Regions from separate parts of the Methylobacterium sp. WL64 genome, predicted to be linked through region 1. Evidence: predicted binding sites of a transcription regulator. Region 1 holds the regulator's gene; the other holds the start of a gene.
The links. Region 1 encodes PhoB, which activates phosphate uptake and scavenging genes when phosphate is short. Its sites were predicted from a motif close to TGTCATNNANCTGTCAT; they were not measured.
Positions count from the first base shown of each region.

Region 2: a site for PhoB is predicted at 9,484-9,500, ahead of phnC (phosphonate ABC transporter ATP-binding protein). Genes of this name have one in related genera too.

Region 1 is NZ_VRVA01000006.1:36,299-48,009, forward strand. Features, by position in the region: gene pstB (phosphate ABC transporter ATP-binding protein PstB) at 1-608, shown strand, start outside; gene phoU (phosphate signaling complex protein PhoU) at 924-1,646, shown strand; gene phoB (phosphate regulon transcriptional regulator PhoB) at 1,821-2,516, shown strand; gene FV242_RS05035 (protein-disulfide reductase DsbD) at 2,562-4,715, opposite strand; gene FV242_RS34325 (hypothetical protein) at 4,976-5,122, opposite strand; gene FV242_RS05040 (aminopeptidase P family protein) at 5,148-6,980, opposite strand; gene FV242_RS05045 (hypothetical protein) at 7,162-7,422, shown strand; gene FV242_RS05050 (Rmf/CrpP family protein) at 7,461-7,649, opposite strand; gene FV242_RS05055 (50S ribosomal protein L11 methyltransferase) at 7,680-8,600, opposite strand; gene FV242_RS34330 (hypothetical protein) at 8,879-9,022, shown strand; gene modA (molybdate ABC transporter substrate-binding protein) at 9,470-10,279, shown strand; gene modB (molybdate ABC transporter permease subunit) at 10,298-10,990, shown strand; gene FV242_RS05075 (glutathione S-transferase) at 11,029-11,685, opposite strand.
Region 2 is NZ_VRVA01000089.1:8,495-20,205, reverse strand. Features, by position in the region: gene FV242_RS25275 (alpha-D-ribose 1-methylphosphonate 5-triphosphate diphosphatase) at 1-399, opposite strand, end outside; gene phnL (phosphonate C-P lyase system protein PhnL) at 409-1,113, opposite strand; gene phnK (phosphonate C-P lyase system protein PhnK) at 1,110-1,883, opposite strand; gene FV242_RS25260 (alpha-D-ribose 1-methylphosphonate 5-phosphate C-P-lyase PhnJ) at 1,880-2,752, opposite strand; gene FV242_RS25255 (carbon-phosphorus lyase complex subunit PhnI) at 2,749-3,849, opposite strand; gene phnH (phosphonate C-P lyase system protein PhnH) at 3,853-4,440, opposite strand; gene phnG (phosphonate C-P lyase system protein PhnG) at 4,443-4,910, opposite strand; gene phnF (phosphonate metabolism transcriptional regulator PhnF) at 4,990-5,733, shown strand; gene phnE (phosphonate ABC transporter, permease protein PhnE) at 5,760-6,629, opposite strand; gene phnE (phosphonate ABC transporter, permease protein PhnE) at 6,626-7,507, opposite strand; gene phnD (phosphonate ABC transporter substrate-binding protein) at 7,533-8,462, opposite strand; gene phnC (phosphonate ABC transporter ATP-binding protein) at 8,590-9,438, opposite strand; gene FV242_RS25215 (chloramphenicol acetyltransferase) at 9,562-10,194, opposite strand; gene FV242_RS25210 (DUF1045 domain-containing protein) at 10,187-10,873, opposite strand; gene FV242_RS25205 (ceramide glucosyltransferase) at 10,899-11,711, opposite strand, start outside.

The sequences.
Region 1 (11,711 bases):
TCAACCGGATCTACAGCCTCTACCCGGAGCAGCGGGCCGAAGGTCAGATCATGCTCGACGGCGAGAACATCCTCGACCCGTCCGTCGACCTGAACGACCTGCGCTCGCGGATCGGCATGGTCTTCCAGAAGCCCACGCCGTTCCCGATGTCGATCTACGACAACGTGGCCTTCGGGCTGCGCCTCTACGAGAAGCTGCCGAAATCCGAACTCGACGGACGGGTGGAGCAGTCCCTGCGCAAGGCCGCCCTCTGGGACGAGGTGAAGGACAAGCTGCGCCAGGCGGGCACCGGGCTCTCCGGCGGCCAGCAGCAGCGCCTGTGCATCGCCCGCACCGTGGCCCAGAGCCCGGAGGTGATCCTGTTCGACGAGCCGACCTCGGCGCTCGACCCGATCTCCACGGGCCGCATCGAGGAATTGATCGAGCAGCTGCGCGATGAGTTCACCATCGTGATCGTCACGCACAACATGCAGCAGGCTGCCCGCATCTCGCAGTTCACCGCCTTCATGTACCTGGGTGAATTGATCGAGTTCGGCCCCACCAACCGCATGTTCATGAACCCTGTGGAGCAGCGGACCCAGGATTACATCACCGGGCGGTTCGGTTAAGCCAATCGCGGAAGTTTCGCGGAAGAGTTGATGACCGAATCGGCACATGTTTGCGCGTCGATCTCAAGACGCGGAGCCGCGCCCGACCGGAATTCGACCGGGCGCTACTCCGAGGCATGTTGCGTTGATCTGGGAACATCGGCCTATTCCGGTTGTTTTTGTCGCGTACCGAAAGCCGCTCCGCTTCGCATCATGACGTGAACTATCCAAGGGACTGGGTACCGGGAAACGTACAACGGTATCCGTGATCGCAGCGGCGGGTTTCCGCCAGACCTCGCGGATCAAGGTTTGCGGGACGCCATCGAAGGATCCACCATGCCCGGCCATATCGTCAGTTCCTACGACACCGACCTGGATGACCTGCGTCGCTCGATTTCCGAGATGGGCGGCGTCGCCGAGAAGATGGCCGCCGAGGCGACCGATGCCCTCGTCCGCCGGGACGATACGCTCGCCCAGGCGGTGATCCTCGCCGACAAGCGCCTCGATGCGCTCCAGCGTGACATCGAAGAGCGGGCAGTGCTGCTCATCGCCCGGCGTCAGCCGCTGGCGATCGACCTGCGCGAGACCATCTCGGCAATCCGCGTGTCCGGCGATCTGGAGCGGATCGGCGACCTCGCCAAGAACGTCGCCAAGCGGGTCGTCGCGATCTCCGATCAGGCGCCTGCGCAGAAGATCGTGCTCGGCGTGCGTCACATGAGCGACCTCGCGGAAGCTCAGCTCAAGGATATCCTCGACGCCTATGCCAGCCGCGACATCAAGGCGGCCTACGATGTCTGGGAGCGGGATGGCGAGATCGATGCCCTGTACAATTCGCTGTTCCGCGAGCTCCTCACCTACATGATGGAGGATCCGCGCAACATCTCGTTCTGCACGCATCTGCTCTTCTGCGCGAAGAACGTCGAACGCATCGGCGACCACACCACCAATATCGCCGAGACGATCCATTACCTCGCCACCGGTGAGACGCTGGCGGGCGAGCGGCCGAAGAACGACGCGTCGAACTACGCGACGGTCGGGCCTGCCGCCACGGCCCCGTGACATGCGGTTCGCGGTTCCTCCGCAGCGCGCACTCCCACCTGCGGGACAAAGCCCCGGTGGGAGTGCGCGTGGGTTGAGGAATCGCGGCCCCTGCCGCACCATCGGCGCGTCCGGGCCCTCCGGCGCGGTTGATTCGATGCGTGCCGAATTCGGAACAGGTTATCGAACGTGAGCATGCAAGTCCTGATCGTTGAGGACGAGGAGGCGCTGACTACCCTGCTGCGCTACAACCTGGAGGCCGAAGGATTCCTGGTGGATTCGGCCAGTCGCGGTGACGACGCCGAACTGCTCCTGGCCGAGCGCACGCCCGATCTGGTCCTGCTCGACTGGATGCTGCCCGGCCTCTCGGGCATCGAGTTGTGCCGCCGCATCCGGGCCCGGCGCGAGACCGAGCGTCTGCCGGTGATCATGCTCACCGCGCGCGGCGAGGAAGGCGACCGGGTCCGCGGGCTCGGAACCGGCGCCGACGACTACATCGTCAAGCCGTTTTCGGTGCCGGAACTGCTGGCTCGCGTTCGGGCGCTGCTGCGCCGGGCCAAGCCGGCCCACGTCGCCGACCGTCTGGCGGCAGGCGACATCGAGCTCGACCGCTCCGGCCACCGGGTCCGGCGCGCCGGCGAGGAACTCCATCTCGGACCAACCGAATTCAGGCTGCTCGAATTCCTGATGCTGGCGCCAGGCCGGGTTTTTTCCCGTGAACAGCTCCTCGACGGGGTCTGGGGCCACGACGTCTACATCGACGAGCGCACCGTGGACGTGCATGTCGGGCGGCTGCGTAAGGCGCTCAACGCCCCCCGGCAGGCCGACCCGATCCGCACCGTGCGGGGCTCGGGATACGCCTTCGACGAGACGTTTTCCCTCGAAGCCTGAAGACCTCCAGCCCGTCGGGGCGGAACGGCGCGCCTGCCTCCTCGGTCAGCGTGCCAGCGCTGCGCTCTTACCGGGGGCGGCCGGTACCGCCTTCAAGGCCGCCAGCACCGTTCCCTCGGTGAGGATCTGCGGCAGCACCTGTGCCTCCCCAGTGCCCGTGTAGAGCAGGTACAGCGGGACGCCGCTGCGCCCATGCGCCTCCAGCAGGCGGGTGATCTCGGGGTTCTGGTTGGTCCAGTCGCCCTTCAGGTAGGTCACACCCCGATCCTTCATGGCGGCCCGCACGACCTTCGTGGACAGCGAGGTCGTCTCGTTGACCGCGCATGTGATGCACCAAGCGGCGGTCATGTTCACGAAGACCGGCCGCCGCGCGTTCACCAAGGCGTCGAGACGCGCCTGCGTGAAGGGCTCGACGCCCTCTGCGGCGGCCTGGGCGACGGGCACGGCCCGGTCGCGATCGAGGGTCAGGGTCAGTGCCCCGACGGCGACGACCGTCAGCAGCGCGACGCCCTGGACGACGGGTCCGACCCGCGAAGCGGCGACGCGCCCGTGCTCCCAGGCCCAGGCCGCGAAGCCCACCAGCACGAGGCCGATCAGCCCCACCAGAAGCCCCTGCGGGCCGACCTGCTGGGCCAGGACCCAGATCAACCACGCCACCGTTGCGTAGACCGGGAAAGCCAGAACCTGCTTCAGGGTTTCCATCCAGGCGCCCGGCCGCGGCAGCGCCCGCAGCGCCGGCGGCCACAGGGTCAGCGCCAGGAAGGGCAGGGCGAGGCCCAAGCCCAGGCTGGCGAACACCGCGAGCGCGACTCCGGCGCTCTGGGTCAGCGCGAAGCCCACGGCCGAGCCCATGAACGGTGCCGTGCAGGGGGTTGCCACCAGGGTCGCGAGAACGCCCGTAAAGAATGAGCCGCTGAGACCCGAGCGCCGGGCGAGCCCGTCGCCGATGGCGGTGAGCCGACCGCCGACATGGACAACCCCCGACAGGCTCAGGCCCATGGCGAGCAGCAGATAGGCGAGCCCGGCCACCACGGCCGGCGATTGCAGCTGGAAGCCCCAGCCGATCGCGGCCCCGCCGCCCTTGAGGGCGAGCAGCAAGCCTGCAAGGCCTAGGAAGCTTGCCATCACCCCAGCCGTGTAGGCGAGGCCGTGCAGGCGCACGCGCGCCGCGCTCTCGCCGGCATGCCGGACGAGGCCGAGCACCTTAATCGACAGGACGGGAAAAACGCAGGGCATCAGGTTGAGGATCAGCCCGCCCAGAAAGGCCAGGCCCGCCGCGGTCGCCAGGGTCAGCGCGTCGAAGGCCGGGGCGACCGGTTGGGCTGCGGCGGAAGCCTCGGGTGCAGCCACTGGGACCGGTGCAACCGGCTCGTCCCCGTACGCGAAGGCCAGGCGATGCGTTTCGGCGCCGGTCGTCTCCTCCACGGTGAGCACGCCCGGCAGGGCGGCCGGTGCCGGGTCCGTCGGGGTGCTCCGCGCGAGGGTGAGGTGCAGGCCGGATGCATCGACGCGCATCACCTGGACGGCGGCGTTGTCGATGGCGGTCTCGGAATAGGGGAAGAACGATGCGGCCTTGATAGACTCGGGCTTTAGGCCGGCCGCGGCGAAGTCGAGTTGCAGCGTGTCGCCCTGACTCGAGAGTTGCAGCGGCCAGAGCGCAGGGGCGGGCAATGCGGTGCGAGCCCGCTCGAACAGGGCAGCCTGCCCGGCATCTGGCCGGGGCTCGCCCACCGGCAGGGTCAAGGCGAGGTCGGCGGAGCCCGGGACGCATTCGGTCTCGCAGACCAGGTAGGTCAGCTTGGCCTGGATCCGCACCGGATCGGCCGGGTCGAGGCTCGGCGGCGGCGTGACCGGCACGAGCAGGGTGACCTCGCCCTCGTAGCCGTAGTTCATCAGCGTCGCGATCGCGATGCGCTCGGGGGCGGGCCACCGGATCGCGCCGGCGTTGAAGCCCGCCGGCAAGGTCCAAGTCACTTCGGGGGGCAGACCGGAATCGCCCGGGTTGCGCCAGTAGACGTGCCAGCCCGGCTTCACCTGCATCCGCACCGCCAGGGTGAACGGCTGCGCCCCGGCCACCGCGATCGGCTCGGCCACGAGGCTCGACCGCACCAAGTCGGCTGGCGTGCGGAAGCCTTGCGCCGACGCGGCCGACAGGCTTGCGGTAAGGGCCAGGACCAGGAATGCGAGGCGGCGGATCATGCTGTCCCTTCGCGCGCGGGTCGGCCGCGGTTTCACCCGCGTCATCTCCGAGACGCAGGCGGGTCGTCTCGTGACGGGCCTTATAGCGCGCCGGTTCGGGCCCTGTCCTGCGCTCCAGCCCATGAGCCATCGGCCACGACGCCGCTGAGGCGCTCAGCGGGGCTCGAACAGCATGAGGGAGAGGACGACCCTTCACTGAGTTCGTGGAGCTCGCGCTGTTCGGCGTGCTCGGCGATGACGCGCAGCGTTTCGCCGGCCGTCTAAAGAGCTTTGCGTATCGCCAAGCCGACGTCGCACAGCTTGTCACCGTCGAGCGGGCCGGTGGCGTCGTCGGAGACGATCAGCTGGACCCGCCGGACATCGTCACCATCCGATCCTTGCGTGTGGCCGAGGCGCACGTTCTGCACCGGGGCGCACTCGAAGGCGCCCGGATCAGAGCGCCAGAGGCGCAGTGGCGCGGTCCAACCAGCCGCGGGTTCCGGCATCGACGAGCGGCGCCAGTGTGTCGCGCACCCGGGTGTGGTAGGCGTCGATCCAGGCCCGCTCTTCCGGCTCGAGCAGGTCCGGGCGGATCAGCCGCCGATCGTAGGGTGCGAGCGTCAGGGTCTCGAAGCCGAGCATCGGGCGTTCGCCTTCAGGGATCTCACGGGGCTCGACGAGGACGAGGTTTTCGATCCGGATGCCGTAGGCGCCCGGGGCGTAGTAGCCCGGCTCGTTCGACAGGATCATGCCGGGCTCCAGCGCCACGGTCCCGGTCTTAGCGATGCGCTGCGGACCCTCATGCACCGACAGGAAGGCGCCGACGCCATGACCGGTGCCGTGGTCGAAATCGAGCCCGGCCTGCCACAGCGGAGCGCGGGCGAACGCGTCGATCTGGGCGCCGGTCGTGCCCTTTGGGAACACCGCCCGGGCGATGGCGATATGTCCCTTCAGCACCCGGGTGAAGCGGTCGCGCATCGCATCCGTCGGCGCGCCGACCGCAACCGTCCGGGTGATGTCGGTGGTGCCGTCCGGATATTGAGCCCCGGAATCGATCAGGAACAGCTCGCCGGCCCGCACGGTCCGGTCGCTGGTGCGCGTAACCCGGTAATGCACGATCGCCCCGTTCGGGCCGGAGCCCGAGATTGTCGGGAACGACACGTCGCGCAGGTCGCCGCCGGCTGCGCGGAAATCCTCCAGGGCCTCCACGGCGGCAATCTCGCTCAAGCCCCCCGTGGCGGCGGCGCCGTCGAGCCAAGCCAGGAAGCGCACGACGCTGGCGCCGTCGCGGGTGTGAGCGGCGCGCGCGCCAGCGATCTCGGCGGTGTTCTTGACCGCCTTCATGCCGGTGATCGGGTCCTTGCCGATATCGGCGGTCCCGCCCGCGGCCTCGATCTTCTCCTTCAGGGCCACGGCGCCCGTCTCGGCATCGACCCGCACGCGCACACCGCTGAGCGAGCCGAGCCCGTCATCGAGGTCGGCTCGCGACAGGATCTCGGCGACCGGCGCCAGCGCCGTGCGCAGGGCCGGATCGACCTTGGGCGAGACCAGGAACAGCCGCGCCCGCCCTTCGCGTGGCAGGATCGCGTAGCCCAGCGCCAGCGGCGTATGGCCGACATCGGAGCCGCGCAGGTTGAACGCCCAGGCGAGATTGTGCGGGTCGGAGATCACCAGGGCATCGCAGCCGCCCTCAGCCAGGGCCGTGCGCACACGGGTGAGCTTGTCGGCGACCGACTCACCCGCGAACGCCTCGGGATGGGGAACCACCGGCCCGGCCGGCGGCTTCGGACGGCCGGCCCAGACGGCGTCGACGAGGTTCGGCACGGGCCGTAGCGATCCGCCGGCCTTGACGGCGGCCCGTTCCAGGCGAGCGACGCCGTCCGGCGTGTGCAGCCAGGGATCGTAGCCGAGAACCTGATCGCGCTTGAGGTTGTCGGCGATCCAGGCCTCCGCGGTCGATTCGGCCAGCGGCACCACGGTGACGATCCCGGTATCGACCTGCTCCGGCGCCTGCAGGGTGTAGCGCCCATCGACGACCAGGGCGGCCGACTCGATCAGGATCAGGGCGGTTCCGGCCGAGCCCGTGAAGCCGGTGAGCCAGGCCAGCCGCTCCGCGTCGGCCGGCACGTATTCCGACTGGTGCTCGTCGGCCCGGGGCACCACGAAACCATCGACGGTGGTCTCGCGCAGGGCCGCGCGCAAGGCCTCGATCCGCTCCACGCCCTTGCGATGGCTCGGATCGTCGAAGGTTTGGAACCGGTGGCGGGGCGGACTTGGCTCTGTCATGCGCGGACCCTATCGCCGGGCGGTCCCTCGTCGCAACCGGGCGGAATCGACGCGTGGATCGTGCGCAGCGCGGTTTTTCGAGCCGTCCACCCACCTTTCGGATGATGCTCGCGGGCGTAACCTATGGTTTAGAGTCGCGCGCAATCTTATCACGCCAGATCTTTGCCCTATCTCCCAGGTCATGCCACGCCGCGTCTTCTACCGGATCAGCGACAGAGCCGACGGTCTCTTCGACGCCATCACCACGATCGAGCCGGATACGGTGATCCGGCGCGACGGCTTCGCTTCGCTTGCCGAGGCGGAGGAGTGGGTCGAGGGTCTGCGCGTCCTGATGGCTGCGCTCGGCGCCCCGGTCGCACACGCGGACGATGCGGAAAGCCCGGTCGTCGAGGCGTTGCCAGAAGGATCGACGGGGCCTGGACGGCTCCGGACCGCGCGTTAGTGCACGGACGGTTTGGGATTCCCGGCGGTACGACGGAATCAGGCGTCGGCGATCGGCAGATCCGGGGCTTTGCCGGATGGCACGCCATCATAACCCTCGAGCCAGGCGATGCGGTCGGGTGAGTCGGCCGGATAGGGACAGGAATCCTTGGGACGGCCCTGGGCCCGGGCCTGCGCGCCCTCGGTGATGGGATCGGACGGCGGATTGGGGCGCGGCGTCTGGCTCATGCCCGGGCAATGCGCGGCCCGGGTCCCGGTTCAGCGCCGGGGCCGCTTCGCCGCACCGCCGCGGGCCAGCACCAAGGCGACCCAGCCCTCGATCAGGCCGCTTCTCACGAGATGGAAGCCCTGGTGGCGGTAGGCTGAGAGCACACCCGCCACGTCACGCTCGATCAGGCCTGACAGGACCAGCACGCCCGCAGGCGCGACCACGCGCGACAGGGTCGGAGCGAGGCGGCGCAGGGGCCGCGCGAGGATGTTGGCGAAGACGAGGTCGAAGTGCCGCGTCCGGTCCGCGAGCCGGTGGCGTACGCCGGGACCCTCGTAGAGTTTGAGATAGGGCCCAAGGCCGTTGAGGCGGGCGTTCTCCCGGGCGGTCCGGACCGCCTCGCCGTCGAGGTCGCCCGCCACAACCGGCTGCCGCAAAACCTTGGCGGCCGCGAAGGCCAGGATCCCGGTTCCGGTGCCCACATCCAGCACATGCGCCGGACGCCGTCGCTTCAACTCCGAGACCAGCGCCCGCAGGCAGCCGAGGGTCGTACCGTGATGGCCGGTGCCGAACGCCAGGGCCGCCTCGATCTCGATCGGCAGATCGTTGCCGCGCACCGCGTCGCGGTCATGTGCGCCGTGCACGAGGAAGCGGCCGGCCCGGACCGGCTTCAGCCCCTCCAGGGAGGTGCGGACCCAATCCTGCTGCTCGATGGTGCGGAACTCGGCGACGTCGGCCTCGTCCCCGATCACCGGGCGGATCAGGTCGCGGACGTACGCCTCGTCCGGCGCGTCGGCGAAGTAGGCCTCGAGCCGCCAGGTGAAGCCATCCGCATCCTCGAACGCCGCCACGGCGGTCTCGGTGGGATCGAACATCTCGCCCAGCAGATCCGTCATGGCCCGGGCCGACCGCTCATCGGTCGTCAGGCGCAGGATGTGAGTCGGGCGGTGGGGCGGCAGACCTTCGAGCATGGTGCCGGGCTGTAGCCCCGGAGCGCGCCGCATTACAGGGGCAGATGCGAAAAAACCGTATCCGACGCCACGATCTCATCGCGTCGGAGACCAGGATTGCCAATTTGTTGCTGCTTCGACACATCTGACAATCACCGGACAGAAATCGATTTAAATCAGTTTCCGCGCAGGATTTCGCTGATTACAACAGTCTCGGCTTTCCCAAGGCCAGACCCTCAACTCTGGCGCGCCGCGCTTCGTGAGCCGGCGCGCCCGTTTTGACAGATGACAGCGTCGCCATGAACTCACCCCTGCTCGTCAGCGTCGCCGTCACGCTCGCGACGACCCTTGTGGCCACGCTGTGGGCCATCCTGGTCGCGGCCGGGATGGGTCCGGTGCCCGAGGGCGAGCAGCACGAGCGGCGCGACATTCGGACCTGGTGAGACGGATCGCGCAGCTGGATTCGCAGCGGATCGCGCCCAGGAATGCGGCACGGTGTCTAAGCGTTAACCACAGAATCCATGGATCGCCCGCGGAACTGGCGACGTGTGCCGACGTTTTTGCCAGCTTTCGCCAGACGCGTGACCAAGCAGGGTGCGTACAGCGTGACCAAGTCCAGGCGTTCCGGACCGCGCGGCCCCGCCATCGTCAACGATGGGGCTGTCCCTCCCTCACCCCGTGAACGGATCTTCGGCGGGCCGGCGCCGGACGGCCCGCTTCCAGGTCATCTCCTGGTCCTGCTGAGCCGGCTGCACCGGGCCGAGGCGGCGCCACGGGAGCGCCGGGACACACCGCGCGGCTGAACGGCGCTTGGCCCGCCGGGGCACCGCACTTAAGGTCCCGGGCGCAGGCGGCCGGTTCACGGGGCCCGCCACGGGATTCCCGAGCTGATGCGACCCACAAGACGGATCTTGACGCTCATCGCCGTGCTGGCCGTCGTCCCGGTTGCCGGGACGGCGAGGGCCGCCGATCCGGTGGTCGTCTTCGCCGCGGCGAGCCTGAAGAACGCGCTGGACGACGCGGCGGCAGGCTGGACGAAGGAAACCGGCACGATCACCCGGATCTCGTATGCCGGCTCGAATGCCCTGGCCAAGCAGATCGAGGCGGGGGCGCCGGCCGACCTGTTCATTTCAGCCGACCAGGCCTGGATGGACTACGCCGAGAAGGCCGGCAGCTTGAAGCCCGACACGCGCGTCGATCTCCTGCGCAACGCCCTCGTGCTGATCGCGTCCGGGCCGAAAGAGGGCGGGTCCGACCCGGAGGTCGCCCTGGCGCCGGATCTCGGTTCTACGCTCACCCGGATCCTCAACGGTGGCAAGCTGGCGATGGCGACCATCGACGCCGTCCCGGCCGGCAAGTACGGCAAGGCCGCCCTCGAGAAGCTCGGGGCCTGGGACGCCGTGAAGGGGCAGGTTGCCCAGGCCGAGAACGTGCGCGCGGCGCTGCTGCTAGTGGCCCGCGGCGAGGCGCCGCTGGGCATCGTCTACGCCACGGACGCGGCCGCCGAGCCGGGCGTCCACGTGGTCGCGACCTTCCCGTCCGACAGCCATCCGCCGATCGTCTATCCGGCCGCACTGATCAAGGATTCGCGCAACCCCGATGCCGCCACCCTGCTGGCGTATCTGCGCGGCCCGGCGGCAAGGGCCTCCTTCGAGCGCCAGGGCTTCAGGGTGGTGGGCAAGCCTGGCGCAAGCCGGTAGCCGTCCGCGCCCGCGGCCGTGTTCGGCCTCCCCCCCGACGCCTGGAACGCCGTCACGTTGAGCCTGCGGGTGGCCAGCGTGGCGACCCTCGCGAGCCTGCTGCCGGGGCTCGCGGTGGCGTGGCTGCTGGCGCGACGCCGGTTCCCCGGGCGTGCACTGCTCGACGGTCTGGTCCACCTTCCGCTGATCCTGCCGCCGGTGGTGACCGGATACCTGCTGCTGCTGGCGCTCGGCCGGCGCGGCTTCCTCGGCAGCGCCCTTGCGGAGATCGGCATCGTCTTCGCCTTCCGCTGGACCGGGGCGGCGCTCGCCTGCGCGGTGATGGGGTTCCCCCTGATGGTGCGGGCGATGCGGCTGTCGATCGAGGCGGTCGATCCCAGGCTCGAGCAGGCGGCCGGCACCCTCGGGGCGAGCCCGCTCGCGGTATTACTCACCGTCACGCTGCCCCTCAGCCTCCCGGGCTGCATCGCGGGTGCCGTGCTGGCCTTCGCCAAGGCGATGGGCGAGTTCGGGGCGACGATCACCTTCGTGTCGAACATCCCCGGGGAAACCCAGACCCTGCCCTCGGCGATCTACACGCTGACCCAGGTCCCGGGCGGGGAGGGGCCGGCGCTGCGCCTCACCCTGATCTCGGTCGCCCTGTCGGTGGCGGCCCTGCTGGTTTCGGAGTTCCTGGCGTCCCGCGCCGCGCGCCGGTTGCAGGCGGGCTGATGGCGGGACGCCCCGCCGTCGCCCGATGCGACCGCCGCTCAGGCGTACGCATAGGGACCGCCCCACTCCAGCGCCGCGGCATAGGCCGGGCGGGCATGGATGCGTGCGAGCCAGGCCGTGACCCGCGGCCCGGTCCCGGTTCCGCGGGCCGCGAAGGCCTCCAGCGGGAAGCTCATCATGATGTCGGCCGCGGTGAACTCCGCGCCGCAGAAGAACGGCCTGTCGGCAAGCTCCCCCTCCCAGAACGCCGCGTGCCGCCGCAGATCCGGATCGACGAAACTCTTGAGCACCGTGTCGGCGATCCCGCGGACCAGGGGCCGCAAGGCCCAGGGACTCTGCGGAGCCAAGCGACCGAAGACCAACTTCAGCAGCAGCGGCGGCATGGCCGAGCCCTCGGCGTAGTGCAGCCAATAGGTGTAGCGCGCGCGCTCGGGCGTTCCCGGAGCGGGCACCAGGGCGCCGCCGGCCCGGTCGGTCAGGTAGGTGACGATGGCGCCGGTCTCGGCCACCACCGTTTCGTCCTCCGTGATGATCGGCGCCTTGCCCAGGGGATGGATAGCGATGAGGTCCGGGGGCGCCCGCATGGTTTGCGGATCCCGATCGTACCGCTTCACCGTATAGGGGAGGGCGAGTTCCTCCAGCAGCCACAGCACGCGCTGCGAACGGCTGTTCTCGAGGTGGTGGACCGTGATCATCGTGGAGGCTCCGTGGCGGGTGCCAA
Region 2 (11,711 bases), on a different contig from region 1:
GTGCTCGGCCCGGAACAGGTTGCCGGCCCGCGCGGTCTCGATCGCGGCGGCCAGCTGTTTCAGCTCGGAGCCGAGGCCGCTGCCGTCGGGGTCGCTGCCGGCGCGCAGGGAATCGAACACCGTGGTGATGCCCGAGGCGGTGATCTGCGCGTCGTAGGCCAGCACCGCACCGAGCGGATGCCAGCGGACCTTGGGCCGGGGCGCGAAGTGGCTCTCGAGGTGGTCTGTGTGCAGCTCGATCAGCCCGGGGATCAGGTGGTCGCCGCCGAGGTCGAGGCCGCGCTCGGGCGCGCGCCCGGTGCCGATCTCCGCGATCAGGCCGTCGGCCACGGCGAGCCAGCCGTGCTCGACGCGGTCCGGCAGGACCAGGCGCGCGTTCTCGAGAATCAGGTCGCTCATCGGTTCTCCTCAGGCCGCCCGGGCTTGCGCGAAGCGGGTCACGTCGACGATTCGCGTCGCCACGGCATCACGCATCTCGCCGTCGTGGAAGATGCCGAGCACGCCGGCCCCCGCGGCCAGCTTCTCGCGGACCAGCTCGGCGACCACGGCGCGGTTGCTGGCGTCGAGGGACGCGGTGGGCTCGTCGAGCAGCAGCAGCGGCCGGTCGGCGATCAGCCCCCGGGCGATGTTGACGCGCTGCTGCTCGCCCCCCGAGAAGGTTGCGGGCGGCAGGCCCCACAGCCGGTCGGGCAGGTTCAGCCGGGCGAGCAGGGTCTTGGCCCGCGCGCGGGCTTCGTCCTCGGACAATCCGCCCTCGCGGCCGGCGGCCTCGACCACGTCGAGGGCCGAGACCCGCGGGATCACCCGCAAGAACTGCGACACGTACGCGATGACCCGGGCACGCAGCGACAGGATGGTGCGCGGGTCGGCCCGGACCACGTCGATCGCGGCGCCGCCGTCGCGGACCAGGATCGTGCCGGCATCGCAGCGGTAATTGCCGTAGGCCATCTTCAGGAGCGAGGACTTGCCGGCGCCCGAGGGTCCGCCGAGCACCACGCACTCGCCCGGCGCCACCGCGAGGCTCACGCCGCCCACCACCGGGAGCACCACGCCGCCGCGCAGGTGCAGGGTGAAGCTCTTGGCGACGTCCTGGAAGGTCAGAAGCGCGGTCATGCGGCGAGCACCGAGGAGACGAGGAGCTGGGTGTAGGCGTGCTCGGGGTCGTCGAGCACGCGGTCGGTCAACCCGGTCTCGATCACCCGGCCGGCCCGCATCACGGCGATCCGGTGGGAGAGCAGGCGCGCCACCGCGAGATCGTGGGTGACGATGATCACCGCCAGACCGAGCTCGGCCGAGAGCCGCCGGATCAGGTCGAGGAGCCGGGCCTGGACCGAGACGTCGAGCCCCGAGGTCGGCTCGTCCATCAGCACCAGCCGGGGGCCGGTGACGAGGTTGCGGGCGATCTGCAGGCGCTGGCGCATGCCCCCGGAGAACTGGCTCGGCGGGTCGTCCACGCGGGCCGCCTCGATCTCGACGCGGCCGAGCCAGTCGAGCGCCTGGCCGCGGATCCGGCCGTAATGGCGCTCGCCCATGCCCATCAGCCGCTCGCCGACATTGCCGCCGGCCGAGACCGCCATGCGCAGGCCCTGGCGGGCGTCCTGCCGGACGAAGCCCCAGTCGGTACGCATCAGCCGGCGCAGTTCGGCGGGGCCGAGGTCGGCGAGGGTACGGCTCTGCCCGTCGCGCATCCGGTAGCGGACACAGCCGGAATCCGGCGCCAGCTCGCCCGCCAGCAGGGACAGGAGCGTCGACTTGCCGGAGCCGGATTCGCCCACGATGGCGAGCACCTCGCCCTCGGTGACGTCGAGATCGACCCCCGCGCAGGCGAGCCGCGCCCCGTAGGCCTTGGTCAGGCCGTGGGCGGAAAGCAGCGGCGTGCTCATCGGGCGGCCTCCGCGACGCGGGTCTCGCAGATGTCGGTGTCCGAGCAGACGTACATCCGCCCCCCCGTGTCGTCGGTGACCACCTCGTCGAGGTAGTGGCCGCGGGCGCCGCACAGCGCGCAGGGCTCGGTGAATTCCTGGATCCGGAACGGATGGTCCTCGAAGTCGAGGCTGCGCACCGCGGTGTAGGGCGGCACCGCGTAGATGCGCCGCTCGCGCCCCGCCCCGAACAGCTGGAGCGCCGGGCAATCGTCCATCTTGGGGTTGTCGAATTTCGGCGTCGGCGAGGGGTCCATCACGTAGCGGCCGGCCACCTCCACCGGGTAGGCGTAGGTGGTGGCGATGTGGCCGTGGCGGCTGATGTCCTCGTAGAGCTTGACGTGCATGGCCCCGTACTCGGCAAGGGCGTGGAGCTGGCGCGTCTCGGTCTCGCGCGGTTCGAGGAAGCGCAGGGGCTCGGGGATCGGCACCTGGTAGACCAGCGTCTGCCCCTCGGAGAGCGGCGTCTCCGGAATGCGGTGGCGGGTCTGGATGATCGTCGCCTCGGTGGTGCGCGTGGTGGTGGCGACTCCCGAGGTCCGGGCGAAGAAACGCCGGATCGAGACGGCGTTGGTGGTGTCGTCGGCGCCCTGGTCGATCACCTTGAGCACGTCGGCCCGCCCCAGGATCGCGGCCGTGACCTGTACGCCGCCGGTGCCCCAGCCATAGGGCATCGGCATCTCGCGCGAGGCGAACGGCACCTGGTAGCCCGGCACCGCGATGGCCTTGAGGATGGCCCGGCGGATCATCCGCTTCGTGCCCTCGTCCAGGTAGGCGAAGTTGTAGCCGGCGTCCGATCGGCTCGGTTCGGGCATCGCTGTCGCGCTCATTCGGCCGCCTCCTGCATGCTGTCTGAGTCTCGGAAGAACTCGGCGCGCAGGCGCCGGACCAGCTCCAGCTCCGCCTGGAAATCGACGTAGTGGGGCAGCTTCAGGTGCTCGACGAAGCCGGTCGCCTGCAGGCTGTCGCAATGGGCGAGGACGAATTCCTGGTCCTGGGCGGGGCTCGCCACCGGCTCGCCGAGTTCCTCCGCCCGCAGCGCCCGATCGACCAGGGACATCGCCATCGCCTTGCGCTCGCTCTGGCCGAAGCTGAGGCCGTAGCCGCGGGTGAACTGCGGCGGCGTCGTCCCCGAGCCCTTGAACTGGGTGACCATCTGGCACTCGGTGAGCCGGATCCGGCCGAGCGGCACCGGAAAGCCGAGTTCCTCCGGCACGAACGCCACCGCCACGTCGCCGACCCGGATCTCGCCCACGAACGGGTGGGTGCGGCCGTAGCCCCGCTGGGTCGAGTAGCCGAGGCCGAGCACGAAGCCCTCGTCCCCCCGGGCCAGGGCCTGGAGGCGCAGGGCCCGGTCGGCGGGGTAGTCCACCGGCTCCCGGGTGAGGTCGCCCACGGGGGCGCCGTCGTCCGGGGGCGAGGGCTCGATCAGGCCGTCCTGGGCCAGGACGTCGGTGACCCTGGGGCAGGTGCCGGCATCCGCGCGCGGCTCGGCCTCGGCGGCGGGCTCGACCGCGCCCTCGGCGGCCAGCGCGAAGTCGATCAGCCGGTGCGTGTAGTCGAAGGTCGGCCCCAGAACCTGGCCGCCGGGCAGGTCCTTGAAGGTCGCCGAGACGCGGCGGGCCACCGCCATGGCGCCGGTATCGATGGGTTTGGAGGCGCCGTAGCGCGGCAGAGTCGTCCGGTACGCCCGGACCAGGAACACCGCCTCGACCACGTCGCCGCGGGCCTGCTTGAGGGCCAGCGCGGCGAGGTCGGGATCGTAGAGCGAGCCCTCGGCCATAACCCGGTCGACCAGGAGCGCCATCTGCTCCCGGATCTGCGCCACGGAGAGTTCCGGCACGGCCGGGTCGCCGCGGCGGGCCTCGGCCAGGAGCCGGTGGGCGTTATCGATGGCGGCTTCGCCGCCCTTCACGGCCACGTACATCGGTCAGCTCTCCGTGACGGCGGTGGAGCGCGGCAGACCGGTGACGAGGCCGGGCGCGGTGAGGATCAGGTCGATCCCGAGGGGGAAGCCCGCGCGGTTCGCGACGAGCTGCGCCACGAATCCGTCCGGCATGGGCGCCAGGGCGATGCGGGTCGCACCCCTGATTCCGGGCCCAGTCAGGCGAAGCCCCTCCCCGGCCGCGATCCGGTCTAGGGCGAGGACCAGTGTGGTCGCGGTGTCGGGATAGGCTGGCGTGCCTTGCGCGAACCGGTCGAGCGGCGGGCAGCGGGCCGGATCGCACATCAGCGCGAAGGCCGCCCGGGCCGGGTCGTCCGTGAGCGGCGCGCCGGTGTGAAAGCGCAGGTAGGCGGCGACCTCGGGTGCGGCGGCGAGGCCTGGATCGAGCCAGACCGGCGTGTCGGCGTCGGTCAGCGCCAGCGCGACCGCGGCGAGTTCCGGGGTCAGCGGCGCGGGCGGCGCGAGCCGGATGTCGAGCCGCCGGGGCAGGCCGGGGCGGGCGAGCGCGTCCATCACCGCGCGGAACGTGCCCTGCGCGTCGTGGACCGGATCGGCGAAGCCGGGTGCGAGCATGCTCAATCCTCCCCGCGGACCAGCGTCAGGAAATCGACCCGGGTGGCGGCGCTGCGTCGGGCCGCCTGTCGGCCCGCGGCCTCGGCCCGTTGCGTGGCGGGCCGCAGGGCGGCCTCGACCCCGGCGCGCCGGGCCGGATCCTGCCAGAGCGCGTCCAGCGTGGCCGCGAGGCGCGCCTTCGTCCGGTCGCGGCCGAGATGATAGGCGAAGCCCGTGGCGCCATCCGGGAGCCGGATCGCCGCCCGGGTCACGCTCACCTCACCGAGGTTGAACGGCCGCCCGTCGCCGCCGATCCGGCCCGTCGCCATGACGAGGCCGGTCTCCGGGGGGCGCAGGTCCTCGGGGGCCGGGGCTTCGAGCGCCCGCAAGGCGGCGTCGAGGTCGTCCCGGCTGGCCTCGGCGCAGAGCGCCATGACGGCCTGCCGGGCCGCGATATCGTCTGGTCCCGAGTGGTGCGGGCTCGTCGCCATCGCGAATCCCTTTGTCGAGCTGTTGTCTAGTCGTGTAGACAACTAGCGCGCCGGGCGCAAATGAAGTTTGGATGACAGCATGGATGCACAGGAGCGGGCGCCCGGCCTCGTCCGGGGAGAGGGGCTGACGGCGTGGCGGCAGATCGCCGACGCGCTGAGCGCCGACATCGCGGCCGGGCGTTACGCGCCGGGCCAGCAGATGCCGACCGAGGCGGCGCTGGCCGCGCGCTTCGCCGTCAACCGCCACACGGTGCGGCGGGCGCTGGCCGCCCTGGCGGAGGGCGGCCTCGTGCGCGCCAGCCAGGGGCGCGGCACCTTCGTGGAGGAGGCGCCGCTGGCCTATCCGATCGGCCCACGCACCCGCTTCTCGGAGATCGTCACCGGGGCGGGGCGCGAGGCCTGGGGCGACCTGCTCGCCGCCGCCACCGTTCCGGCCGGGTCCAGGCAGGCGGCGGCCCTGGCGATCGAGCCCGGCGCGCCGATCCTGGAACTGCTGACGACCCACCGGGCGGACGCCGCCCCGATCTCGACCGCGCAGACCTGGCTGCCCCTGCCGCGATTCACGGACTTCGCCGCGGCTTACGCGGAGCGCGGCTCGATCACCCGGGCCTTCGCGGCCTGCGGCGTCCACGACTACACCCGGCTCTCGACGCGGATCCGCGCCCGGCCGGCCGATGCCCAGGAGGCAGAGCGCCTCGATATCGCCCCCGGGCGGGTCGTCATGGTGGTGTCGAGCGTCAACATCGACTCCGCTGGCGTGCCGATCCAGGCGAACCGCACCCTGTTCGCCGCCGACCGGGTCGAGTTGGTGATCGGCGGCTAAAGCGCGCGCCGCCGAGTTGGAGCCGGTCAGCGCGCCGCCGGCCCGATGATCGCCCGGCGCAGGCGGGTCGAGACCCAGTCGATCGCCGCCACGGTGGCGAGGATCATCAGAACCAGGAAGGCGACCTTCTTCAGCTCCAGCATGCGGATCAGCTCGGTGAGGTACTGGCCGATGCCACCCGCCCCGACGATGCCGATGATCGTCGCCGAGCGGGTGTTCGATTCGAAGAAGTACAGCACCTGGCTCGCCAGCACGGGCAGCACCCCCGGGATCAGCCCGAAGCGGATGCGGTGCAGGGCCGAGCCCCCCGAGGCGACGACCCCCTCACCGGGTTTCCGGTCACAGGTTTCGATCGCCTCGGAGAACAGCTTGCCGAACGCCCCGAAATCCGAGCACGCGATGGCGAGCATGCCCGCGAAGGGGCCGAGGCCGACGACGTTGATCCAGATCAGCGCCCAGATCAGCACGTCCACGGAGCGCATCACGTCGAGGCCCCGGCGCACGGCGAAATGCGCGAACGGATTGGGCACGACGTTGCGGGCAGCCAGCAGCGCCACCGGGAAGGCCAGGATCGCCGCCGTCAGGGTGCCCAGGAAGGCGATGCCCAGGGTCTCGCCCAGCGCGTGGACGAAGGTGCCGAGATGCCCCTCCGGCGAGGGCGGCAGCATCAGCACCGCGAAGGTGCCGAGCCGGCCGAGCCCGTAGAGGATCCGGGCCGGCGACATCTCGAACTGCCAGGCGCCGAAGCCGGCCAGTCCGGCCAGGCCCGCGAGAACCGCCAGCCGGCGCAGCCGCGCGGCCCGATCGGTCCGGAACTGCGCGGGATAGCGGGCCCGCAGGCGCGCGAGATCGGCCCGGGCGGCCGCCCGCAGGGTTTCGGTTCCGCCGCCGCTCATCGGGCCTCCTCCAGGCCGGTCAGCCGGTGCCGGACCTGCTCGGTGGCGAGGTCGATGCCGACGACGGTCAGGATGATCAGCCCCAGGATCGCGCTGACATCCGCGTAGTAGAAGTTGCGGATCGCGGCCAGGAACTCCTGCCCGATGCCGCCGGCGCCGACGAAGCCCAGCACCGCGGCCCCGCGCACGTTGATCTCGAAGCGCAGCAGCGCATAGGAGACGAAGTTCGACAGCACCTGCGGCAGCACCGCGAAGCGCACGGTCTCGAGCCAGCTGGCGCCCGAGGCGGACAGGCCCTCCACCGGGCGCATGTCGATATTCTCGACCACCTCGGAGAACAGCTTGCCGAGCGCCCCCGTGGTGTGGATCGCCAGGGCCAGCACGCCGACCATCGGGCCGAGGCCGAAGGCGATCACGAACAGCAGCGCGAACACCACGTCGGGAATCGTGCGGCACACCTCCAAGACGCGCTTGGCGAGGAAGCGCACCGGGGCCGACCGGACCAGGTTGGCGGCCGCGACGAAGCTAAGGGCGAAACCCGCAACCGCCCCGAGCAGGGTTCCGAGATACGCCATCAGCAGCGTCTCGCCGAGCAGGGCGAGCCAGCCCGGCAGGCCCCAGTACCAGGCGCGCATGTCCGCCACTGGGTGATCGAGGCCGATCGGCGGCCAGATCTGCTCGATATAGGCGGTGAACTTGCCGATGTTCGCGACGAGGACCAGCGGCCGGACCTCGGCGACGAGCCCGGCCAGGAGCGCCAGCACCGCCAGGACTGCGAAGCTCGCGAGGGTGCGGCGGCGGGCGGAGCCGCTCGCCGCCGCGTACAGGCCGGAGAGGGCGGCGACCCGCTCCGGCGGCAGGGGTGTCAGGCCGCGCAAGGCCGGCGCCTCCTCAGCAACGCGATCAGGACTTCTTGCGCTGCTCGTCGTTGAACTTCAGCATATCGATGACCGGCTGGTAATCCTTGAGCGTCACCGGGGTGAGGCTGAGATCCTTGCCGTCGGACAGGCGGTCGAACGCCGCCTTGTCGGCCTTCGGCAGGTCGAGGAAGGCCTGGCGGATCTTGGCCTTCAGGTCGTCCGGCAGGCTCGCCAGCACGGCGTAGGGGCCCTCCGGCAGGAAGTCGGACTTGAACACCACCCGGAAGTCCGACTGCTTCATCGGCGTGCCGTCCGGGTTCTTCAGGACGCCCTTGGCGACCATGCGGGTCACCATCGTGTCGGTCTCGGAGTTCCACAGGTTGGCGGCGGCCTCGACGGTGCCCTGGGTCAGCGCCAGGACCGCGTTCTCGTGGCTGCCGGCGAAGACAGCCTTGCCGAAATACCGGTCCACGTCGTAGCCGGCCCGCTTGAGGAAGAAGCGCGGCGCCTGGTTGCCGGAGGTGGAGTTCGGGTCGACCAGGGCGAGGTTCTTGCCCTTCAAATCCGCCACCGTCTCGTACGGGCTGGAAGCCAGCACGTAGAGCACCGAGTAATAGCCCGAGGCGCCGGTCTCGTGCTGCGGGTTCACGAGCGGCTCGATCTTCACACCGGTCATCACGGCCCGGCCGAACGAAGCGGCGCCGTAGAACGCGATCTGGATGTTGCCGGCCCGCTGGCCCTCGATCACCGCGGCGTAGTCGCTGGCGACCCGCAGCTTGACCGGGACGCCGATCGTCTTGGTCAGGTAGTCGGCCAGGGGCGCGTAGCGGTCGTTGGTGCCGCTGGCATTCTCCATCGGGATGACCGCGAGGGTCAGCTCGGGATACTTGGCCTTCCACTCCTGGGCGGCGGCCGGAAGGCTGAAGAGGGCGAACGACGCCGCGGCGGCGGCAAGGGTGCGTCGGGTGATCATCGGGTGGTCCTCGGGTCTGTTCAAGCGCTGGATTGGCCGGCCGCGCGGTCGGCGCGTCCGGTCGGGCGTTTCCATCCGTCGTTGTTGGGGGCCTCGAGCCCGGTGCGCCGGCGACCGGCGCCCCAGCTCAGGCGCCGATGGCGGCCTCGCGGATGGGCTGGGCCGGGACGAGGCCGGGCAGCCCCGGCAGGGCCGCCCGCTGCTCGGCCTCGCGCTCCGGGGAATCGTCCAGCACCTCGCCCGCCTCCAGGCCGTAGAGCCGGCGCGCCACGTCCTCGGTGAGGTCGAACGGGCCGCCCTCGAACACCACCCGGCCTGCGGCGAGCCCAACGAGGCGGTCGCAATAGGCCCGGGCGAGATCGAGGGAATGCAGGTTGCACAGGACCGTGATGCCGTAGCGCCGGTTCACGGCCGCCAGGGCATCCATCACCAGCCGGGTGTTGCGCGGGTCCAGGGACGCCACGGGCTCGTCGGCGAGCAGGATCTCGGGCTCCTGCACCAGCGCCCGGGCGATGGCGACGCGCTGCTGCTGGCCGCCCGACAGGCCGTCGGCCCGCTGGCCGGCGAACTCGCCCATGTCGAAGCTCTCCAGGGCGGCGAGGGCCATGGCCCGATCCTCGTCCGACCACAGCCGGAGCAGGGAGCGGTGGGTCGGCACATGGCTCAGCCGGCCCATCAGCACGTTGGTCATCACGTCGAGGCGGCCGACCAGATTGAACTGCTGGAAGATCATGGCGCAGCGGGTGCGCCATTCGCGGAGCGGCCGACCGCTCAGGCCGGTGATGTCGCGGCCGTCATAGAGGATGCGCCCGGAACTCGGATCGGCGAGTCGGTTGATCAACCGCAGGAGCGTTGATTTGCCGGCTCCCGATCGGCCGATCACACCGACGAAGCTGCCGCGCTCGATCCGCAGCGAGACTTCGTCCACGGCTCGACGGCCGCCGTACTGACGCGTGAGATCCTCTACGACGAGCATAAACATCCATCCGCTGCGGGGTGGAGGCAGCTAAACGCCTCTTCCACGACGGTTGAATGACGAATACAAAATGATTTCTTTAGTCGGCGCACCAAATCCGATGTTGCGCGCCCCGGCGTCTCCCTACGTGCCCGACCGACTGGTGTACCGCTCCAGGAAGTCTTCGATCGGCAGCGCGCGGAAATCCGGAAGCGCCTTGCGCAGGCGGTCGTGGTCCCAATCCCACCAGGCGAGGCGCTCCAGCCGCTCGGCGACCGGCTCGGGGAAGCGGCGGCGCACCGGTCGAGCCGGGTTGCCGACGACGATCGTGTAGGCCGGGACGTCCCGCGTGACGATCGCGCCCGCCCCGACCACGGCGCCGGTGCCGATGCTGCGGCCGGGCAGCACCACCACCCCATGGCCGATCCAGACGTCGTGGCCGATGGTCACCGGGCTTGCCCGGCGGCGCGCGAAGAACGCGTCCTCGTCCGCCTCCTCGGGCCAGTAGGCCTGAGCCCGATAGGTGAAATGCGCCTGGCTCGCGCGTTCCATCGGGTGGTTGCCCGGGTTGATCCGCACCGCGGCGGCGATCGAGCAGAACTTGCCGATGGTGGTGTAGATCACCTCCCCGGCCTGGGCGATGTAGGAATAATCGTCGAGGACGGTCTCGGTCAGGCGCGTGCGGGCGCCGATTTGCGTGTAGCGGCCGAGATGGCAGTCGACGATTCGGGCGCTGGGGTCGACGGCTGCCTGGAGGCCGAGATGCTGGTCAGCCATGCGCGTCTCCGAAAGGCAGGCGCGCCAGCAGCCGGAACGGCTCGACCCCGTCCTGCACGAGCACGCTCAGGGCGTCGATCACCACGGGCTCAGGTCGCGTGGCCGCGTAGGCGTCGGACAGGCGGCGCAGCCAGGCGGCGCGGTCGGGATCCGGCAGCGCGTCGGTCAGCGTCATGTGGAACCGGAAAGCCTCGAAGACATACGGATAGCCCCAGCGGGCGAGCAGGGTGCGGCCGCGCGGATCGAGGCGCTCCGGGCGGCGCTTGGCGCGCTCGCTCTCCGACAGCGGCGCCCGCCACGGGTCCAGGACGGCGACGCATTCGGCGGCGAGCAACCCGAGCTCCGGCGGCGGAGCCGCGGGGACCAGCGCCAGGAACGGCCCGAGCGCCGCGACGGCCAGCGGCCCGAGCGCCACCGGCGGGTGCCCGATTGCGAGGTCCCGCACCGCCGCGACGAGGTCCGCCTCCTCGGTGCCCGGGGCGAGGCGCATCGGCGCCTTCAGGGTCGCATGGAACCCGTAGACCCGGGCGCCCACCGTGACGGCGGCGAGGTCGCCGAGGGCCTGCGGATGCGGCACCGGCGCGCCGGCGGCGTTGTCGTAGCCGAGCACGGCGTTGCCGAAGGCGGCCAGGCCCGAGCCGGGCGGGGGGAGCCAATAGAGAGCGTAGCGGCGCGTCATGTGATGACCTCCGGCCTCCGCGCGGTCACGCCGTCGGCGCGCAGGCGCGGTCGACGCTGGCGCGGCGCGGGCGCACATCCATGGCGTTGCCGCGCCAGACGATGGCGCTCTGCACCCAGGCGGCGAGCCACAGGGCCGGGATCAGCGCGTCGCGCATTAGGAACGCCGCCAGCATGCGCGGCCCGCGTTGCCAGCCCGCGCGGACCGCGAGCCGGTACTCGGCCCCATAGCACAGCCCGATGAGGCCGGCAGCGCCCGCGAGGCCGGCCGAGCTGCCGGCCCAGAGCGCCACCAGCAGCGCCGGCAACAGGACCCCGCTGCCGATCTCCGGGATGAAGAACAGCGCGAAGGTCACCCGGCGCAGGCGCGCCCAGCGCAGCTGCCGCGCCCAGACCTCGCGGAAGCCGCGCCGTCCCAGCGGCTGCTCGAACGGGCTCGAAACGAGGTGGACGCGCTTGCCGGCGGCGCGCACCAGCTTGGTGGCGGCTGCATCCTCGGCGATCTCGGAGGCCAGCGCCTGAAGGCCGCCCCGGGCCTCCAGGAACGGCTTGTGCCAGAGCATGCTCTTGCCCTGCGCGAAGCCCAGGCCGAACGCCTCGGCCGCGTATTGCCAGCGGGCCTGCAGGGTGTTGAGGAAGGCGCATTCCACCTCGGCCATGAAGCTGCCCGGCCGGGCGCCCGCCGGGGTCGAGCAGACCAGGCCGGTGTCGGACCGCCAGGCCGCCTGCAGCCGCTGAAGATAATCCGGCGGCATCGCGACGTTGGAATCGGCGAGCACGATCCAGTCATGCGCGGCGGCGCGCCAGCCGCGGACGCAATTGTTCAGCTTGGGATTGTC